Regions from separate parts of the Streptomyces sp. NPDC031132 genome, predicted to be linked through region 2. Evidence: riboswitches for the same ligand, from Rfam matches in the RefSeq annotation. Region 2 holds a riboswitch; the other holds the start of a gene.
The links. Region 2 has a riboswitch for cobalamin ahead of ACZ49B_RS30280 (cobalamin biosynthesis protein). Riboswitches for the same ligand answer to the same signal wherever they lie in the genome.
Positions count from the first base shown of each region.

Region 1: linked by a shared signal. The riboswitch ahead of cobN (cobaltochelatase subunit CobN) and the one ahead of ACZ49B_RS30280 (cobalamin biosynthesis protein) in region 2 are both predicted to bind cobalamin.

Region 1 is NZ_JBVIGX010000023.1:11,681-15,026, reverse strand. Features, by position in the region: gene cobG (precorrin-3B synthase) at 1-1,142, opposite strand, end outside; cobalamin riboswitch at 1,268-1,406, shown strand; gene cobN (cobaltochelatase subunit CobN) at 1,440-3,346, shown strand, end outside.
Region 2 is NZ_JBVIGX010000028.1:59,075-62,420, reverse strand. Features, by position in the region: gene ACZ49B_RS30285 (cobyric acid synthase) at 1-711, opposite strand, end outside; gene ACZ49B_RS30280 (cobalamin biosynthesis protein) at 723-1,682, opposite strand; cobalamin riboswitch at 1,722-1,872, opposite strand; gene ACZ49B_RS30275 (hypothetical protein) at 1,986-2,207, opposite strand; gene ACZ49B_RS30270 (inorganic phosphate transporter) at 2,236-3,346, opposite strand, start outside.

The sequences.
Region 1 (3,346 bases), on a different contig from region 2:
CCGCACCTACGTTCGCACCCGGACCAGTGCACCGGGAGGGGGCCGGTCGCGCGGGTGACGGCGGCGCGCGCGTCGGCGCGTACGTCCGCGAGGGATTTGGCGCAACCGGGCTGACCGGTGCAGGCGGTGACGGACCGCCAGGGATCGTCCGGGGCGGTGACCAGCCCGGCCCCGGCGAGGGCGGCCAGCTCTTGTGCCGCGGTGCGGGCGGGCAGGCCGGGGACGACGATGCCGCGCCAGGGGGTCAGGCGGACACGGCCCGTGAGTCCGGCCAGCTTGCGCCACTGCGCGGTGGTCAGCCGGCCCAGCGGTGCGAGCACGCTGAGGGCCACGGTCCCGTGGGGGCCGTCGACGACGCCGGGCTCGGGGGCCTGTCCGTGGGGGGCGCCGACAGCCGGTGCGACGGATGCCTCGACCCCGGCGGCAGCCAGCCGCACGGCCAACTCACCCGACCGCAGAGCCTGTTCGGCGGGCAGCTCGGCAACCCGCCAGGCCCGGGTGCCGGCTTCCCGGACGGCGTCGAGGAAGTACGCGGCGGCCACGAGGGCGGCCCGGGGCGCGTCGGCCGCGGCCACGAGCAGGGCGTCCGCCGAGCCGGCCGTCCACAGCAGGGCCCGGTCGCCGTCTCGGGCGACCAGGTTCACGTCCGCGGCGAGCGAGGTGACGTCGCGGCGGCCGTCGTCGAGGGCGAACAGGAAGCGGCCGGACAGCCCGGCCGCGGGCGCGCTCGCGCACAGCAGCCGGTCCAGCTCCGCGACCCAGGGCGCCACGTCGGGCAGGCCGAGCCGGTCGAGGCCGGTCAGCGGCGAGGCCACGATGTTGCGGACCCGCTCGTGGGTGGGCGCGGGCAGCAGCCCGGCACGGACGAGCACGGACTGGAGTTCGCCGCCACAGCTCGCCCCGAGTCCGCGCAGTTGCGCGTTGCCGCGCGAGGTGAGGTCGATGTGCCCGTCGCCCAGCCGGTCCGCCGCATCGGCCAGCAGCAGGGCCGCGTCCGCGTCGAGCATCCCGCCGGGCACCCGGACCCGGGCCAGGAACCCGTCGTCCGCGGCATGCAGCCGCAGCGCACCCGGGCAGGCGTCACCGCGGTCGCGTATGACGGGTTCGTCCCGCGATGCGGCGGAAGGGGGCTGGGGCGGCATGGCGGCGAGCATACCCACGATTCCCCCGCCCCGACCTGTGGCCGTCACCACCCGCCCCCTCCGCGCTGCGGCGGTGCGCGGGCGGGCGGCGCCGGGCCACCCCCACTCCCGGTCAGGGAGATCGCCACCTAAGATGACCAGCGGCGGAGCCACATGGCCCGCCGGGAGGAAGCCCGGTGCGAATCCGGCGCGGTCCCGCCACTGTGAACCCTGCAGAGCAATCCGCCGGGTAAGTCAGGAACTCCCGCTGTCCTCACTGCCCGGGGCGCGGAAACCCCGAGGAAGGCCTGCCGCCGCATGATCCTGCTGCTGTCGACGTCCGACACCGATCTGCTCAGCGCCCGTGCCGCGAACACGGCGGACGGCCCCGTGCCGTACCGGTTCGCGAACCCGTCCCGCCTTCCCCTCGACGACCTGCCCGGGCTGCTCGACGGCGTCGACCTGGTCGTCGTACGCCTCCTCGGCGGCCTGCGCGCCTGGCAGGACGGCCTCGACCTGCTCCTGGCGCCCGCCCAGACCCGCCCGGTGGTCGTCCTCACCGGCGAACAGGCCCCGGACGCCCAGCTGATGGAGGCCTCCACGGTCCCGATCGGCATCGCGGCCGAGGCGCACGGCTACCTCGCCCACGGCGGCCCCGCCAACCTGGACCAGCTGGCGCGCTTCCTCTCCGACACCGTGCTGCTCACCGGCCACGGCTTCGAGCCGCCCGCCGCCGCGCCGACCTGGGGCCCGCTGGAGCGCACGCCCGGGACCACCACGGGCCCCCGGATCGCCGTGCTGTACTACCGCGCCCACCAGATGAGCGGCAACACCGCCTTCGTGCACGCCCTGTGCGACGCGATCGAGGCCCAGGACGCCCAGGCGCTCCCCCTCTACGTGTCCTCCCTGCGCACCCCGGAGCCGGACCTGATCGCCGCGCTGGAGTCGGCGGACGCGGTCGTCACCACCGTCCTCGCGGCCGGCGGCACCAAGCCCGCCACCGCCTCCGCCGGCGGCGACGACGAGTCGTGGGACGCGGGCGCGCTGGCCGCGCTCGGCGTCCCGATCCTCCAGGCCCTGTGCCTGACCGGCTCGCGCAGCGCCTGGGAGGAGAACGACGAGGGACTGTCCCCGCTCGACGCCGCCACCCAGGTCGCCGTCCCGGAGTTCGACGGCCGCCTCATCACCGTCCCGTTCTCCTTCAAGGAACTCGACGAGGACGGCCTGCCCGCGTACGTGGCCGACCCCGAGCGGGCGGCCCGCGTCGCCGGCATCGCCGTGCGCCACGCCCGCCTCCGGCACATCGAGCGCCGCGACAAGAAGATCGCGCTCGTCCTCTCCGCGTACCCCACCAAGCACTCCCGCATCGGCAACGCGGTCGGCCTCGACACCCCGGCCAGCGCCGTGGAGCTGCTGCGCACCCTCATCGCGGGCGGCTACGACTTCGGCCCCGTCGAAGAGGTGCCGGGCCTGGTCTCCGGCGACGGCGACGAGCTGATCCGCGCCCTGATCGAGGCCGGCGGCCACGACCAGGACTGGCTGACCGAGGAGCAGCTGGCCCGCAACCCGGTCCGGATCCCGGCCGCCGACTACAAGCGGTGGTTCGCCGAGCTCCCGGCCGAGCTGCGCGAAAGCGTCGAGCAGCACTGGGGCGAGGCCCCGGGCAACATGTTCGTGGACCGCTCCGCGAACCCGGAGGGCGACATCGTCCTCGCGGCGCTGCGCCGCGGCAACCTCCTCATCCTGATCCAGCCGCCGCGCGGGTTCGGCGAGAACCCGATCGCGATCTACCACGATCCGGACCTGCCGCCCTCGCACCACTACCTGGCCGCGTACCGCTGGATCCAGGCCCGTGCCGAGGACGGCGGTTTCGGCGCCGACGCGATGATCCACCTGGGCAAGCACGGCAACCTGGAGTGGCTGCCGGGCAAGAACGCCGGCCTGTCGGCGGCCTGCGCGCCCGACGCCGCGCTCGGCGACCTGCCGCTCATCTACCCGTTCCTGGTGAACGACCCGGGCGAGGGCACGCAGGCCAAGCGCCGCGTGCACGCCACCCTGGTCGACCACCTGGTGCCGCCGATGGCGCGCGCGGAGTCGTACGGCGACATCGCGCGCCTGGAGCAGCACCTCGACGAGTACGCACAGATCTCCGCGATGGACCCGGCCAAGCTGCCTGCCATCCGCGCGCAGATCTGGACCCTGATCCAGGCCGCGAAGCTCCACCA
Region 2 (3,346 bases):
GTCCTCCTCGTCGATGCCCAGACCGTGCTGGAACGGCAGCACGCCGTACGTCGCCCGGCCGGTGAGGGAACGCAGCATCTCCATGCCCGGCTCCAGCAGCGACACGTCGCCGCGGAACTTGTTCACCATGTAGCCGGCGATCAGCGACTGGTCCTGCGGCGACAGCAGCGCCGTCGTCCCGAAGAACGAGGCGAAGACCCCGCCCCGGTCGATGTCCCCGACCACGACCACCGGGAACCGCGCGGCCCGCGCGATGCCCATGTTCACGATGTCGGTCCGGCGCAGGTTGATCTCGGCCGGACTGCCCGCCCCCTCGCAGATCACGGCGTCATACGTGCCCCGCAGCTGCTCCAGGCAGTCCGTGACGACGCCCAGCAACTGCTCCTGCCGCCCTCCGTGGTAGCCGCGCGCACTCATCTCGCCCACCGGCTTGCCCAGCAGCACCACCTGGCTGCTGCGGTCGCTGCCGGGTTTGAGCAGCACCGGGTTCATCAGCGCCGTCGGCTCCACGCGGGCCGCCTGCGCCTGCATCGCCTGCGCCCGCCCGATCTCGGCGCCCTCGCGCGTGACGAACGAGTTCAGCGACATGTTCTGCGCCTTGAAGGGCGCCACCTTCACGCCCTGCCGGGCCAGCCAGCGGCAGATGCCCGCCGTGACCACGCTCTTGCCCGCGTCCGATGTCGTTCCGGCGACGAGGAGTCCCCCGCCCAGCTTGCCGCCGCTCACCGGCGCCCCCTCCCTGCCACACGGGACACCGCACAGCGCAGTGCCACACACGCCCCCAGCGCCAGCCACGTCACCTGCCGTGACAGCCGCACCGCCCGTTCGATGTCCGCGACCTGCACCGGCCGCCCCGCTTCGCCGTTCAGCACGGCCCGGTGCTCGACCCGCCCCCCGTACGCCAGGGTGCCCCCCAGCCGTACGCCGAGCGCCCCGGCGAACGAGGCTTCCACCGGGCCGGCGTTCGGGCTCGGGTGCTCGGCGGCGTCCGCACGCCAGGCCCGTACGGCTCCCCGCCGGTCGGGTCCGGCCAGTACGGCGGCCAGGGCGGTCAGCCGGGCGCCCGGCCAGCCCGCGAGGTCGTCGAGCCGGGCCGAGGCCCAGCCGTAGCGCAGGTAGCGCGGGGACTTGTGCCCCACCATCGCGTCGAGGGTGTTCACGGCGCGGAAGGCCAGCAGCCCGGGGACACCGGCGGCGGCGCCCCACACGAGGGCACCGACCACCGCGTCGGAGGTGTTCTCGGCGACCGACTCCACGACGGCCCGGGCCATCTGCTGCTCGTCCAGGGCCTGCGGGTCTCGCCCGCACAGGTGCGGCAGCCGCTCCCGGGCCACCTCGGCGTCCCCGGCGGCGAGCGCGCCGCCGATGGCGCGGGCCTCGCGGCCCAGGGAGGTGCCGCCGACGACGGCCCAGGTGGCCGCTGCGGTCAGGGCGATACGGGCGGCCGCGGGGCGGGAGCGCACGGCGCGGGCGCCCAGCGCGCCGACGGCGGCCGCGCCCCCGGCGCACACGAGGGTGTGGAGGAGGCCCCGGGCGCGGTCGTCGCGCCACAGGGCGCGTTCGACGGCGGCGGCTGCTCGTCCGAAGGCGGCCACGGGGTGCCCTCGGCGCGGATCACCGAGGATCCGGTCGCCGATCAGGCCCGCCGTGGCGCCGTACGCGAAGACGCGATCGGCACGCATGGTGGCAGGTATGTCCTCACTCAGGGTCCGCGCCCTGGTTCGACGTGTCCGGCGGTGGGAGTTCCTGGCTCCCGGGGCGCACGTGCCGCGTGCTCCCCGGTGACAGTGGCGGGACCGCGCCGGATTCGCACCGGACTTCCTCTCCATGCCGCCGTATTGGCTCGGGCAGTCCACCACGCACCGCGAAGGCCCGTCAACTCGCCGTTGACCTGCGGCGGGGCTGGTCACCGCGCCGGGCCGAGGTACGGGAAAGCTCCCCCCGGGAAGCCCGGAGGGAGCTTTCGTGCGCCGTGCCCGAATCGGTCAGCTGACGATCAGGTAGATCCCGTACGCCACGGCCGCCGCGACGAGCGCGAAGCAGGCGTACGCGCCGCTGCGGGCCAGGGTGGCGGCGCCGCCCTGCTCGGTGGCGGTCTCGTGCTTGGAGAGGCCCACCAGGCCCAGGGTGAACAGGGCCACGAGCGCGACGGTGGCGGAGAGGCTGACCCCGAAGACGGAGCCGAGTGCTGCCCAGTCGATCTTCATACTGCGGATTCCTCTGTCGTTCTCGGGGTCAGACCGCCGCGGCCGGGGCCGCAGGGGTCGGGGCGGCCGCCGGAATGGTGGCCTTCAGGGCGCCGTCCGTGACCGCGGCGGTCGTACCGGCGGCGGCCTCGGCGGCCACGGTCGGCGGGACGGTGACGGCGGCCATGGCCGTGGTGACGACACCCGGCTCCTCGGCCGGCTGCACGTCGTTGACGTTGCTGTGGTCGACGACCTGGCGGCGCGAGATGAGCCAGATGGCGACGCACGAGGCGACCAGGAAGAGCGCGACGGCGGCGACGCCGACGTCACCGGTACGCATGACCAGCTCGGCGCCGGAGGCGACGACGGCCGCGGCCGGCAGGGTCAGGCCCCAGGCGATGAACATGCGGGTGGCGGTGGACCAGCGGACCACACCGCCCTTGCGGCCCAGGCCCGCACCCATGACGGCGCCGGAGCACGCGTGGGTGGTGGAGAGGGAGAAGCCGAGGCTGGAGGAGGCCAGGATGACGCTGGCGGCCGAGGTCTGGGCGGCGAAGCCCTGCTGCGGCTGCAGGTCGGTCAGGCCGCTGCCCAGGGTGCGGATGATGCGCCAGCCGCCCAGGTAGGTGCCCATCGCGATCGCCATGCCGGCGGAGACGATGACCCAGACCGGCGGGTTGGAGCCGGGTGCGAGCGCACCGCCGGCGACCAGCGCCAGGGTGATGATGCCCATCGTCTTCTGCGCGTCGTTGGTGCCGTGCGCGAGGGAGACGAGTCCGGCCGAGGCGATCTGACCGGCCTTGTAGCCCTTGGCGGAGGTCTTCTTGCCGACGTTCCCGCCCAGCTTGTACGTGACCTTGGCGGCCAGCATCGCGGCCACACCGGCCACGATCGGCGCGGCGATCGCGGGGAGCAGCACCTTGGTGACGAGCGTGCCGCCGTTGACGGCGCCGAGGCCGGCGGAGGCGACGGCCGCGCCGACGAGGCCGCCCATCAGGGCGTGGGAGGAGCTGGAGGGGAGTCCGACCAGCCAGGTGACGAGATTCCAGAGGATCGCGCCGACCAGGGCGGCGAAGATCACTTCTGGCTGGATGCCCTCCTCGTTGACCAGGCCCTTGGAGATCGTCTTGGCGACCTCCACGGACATGAACGCGCCGACG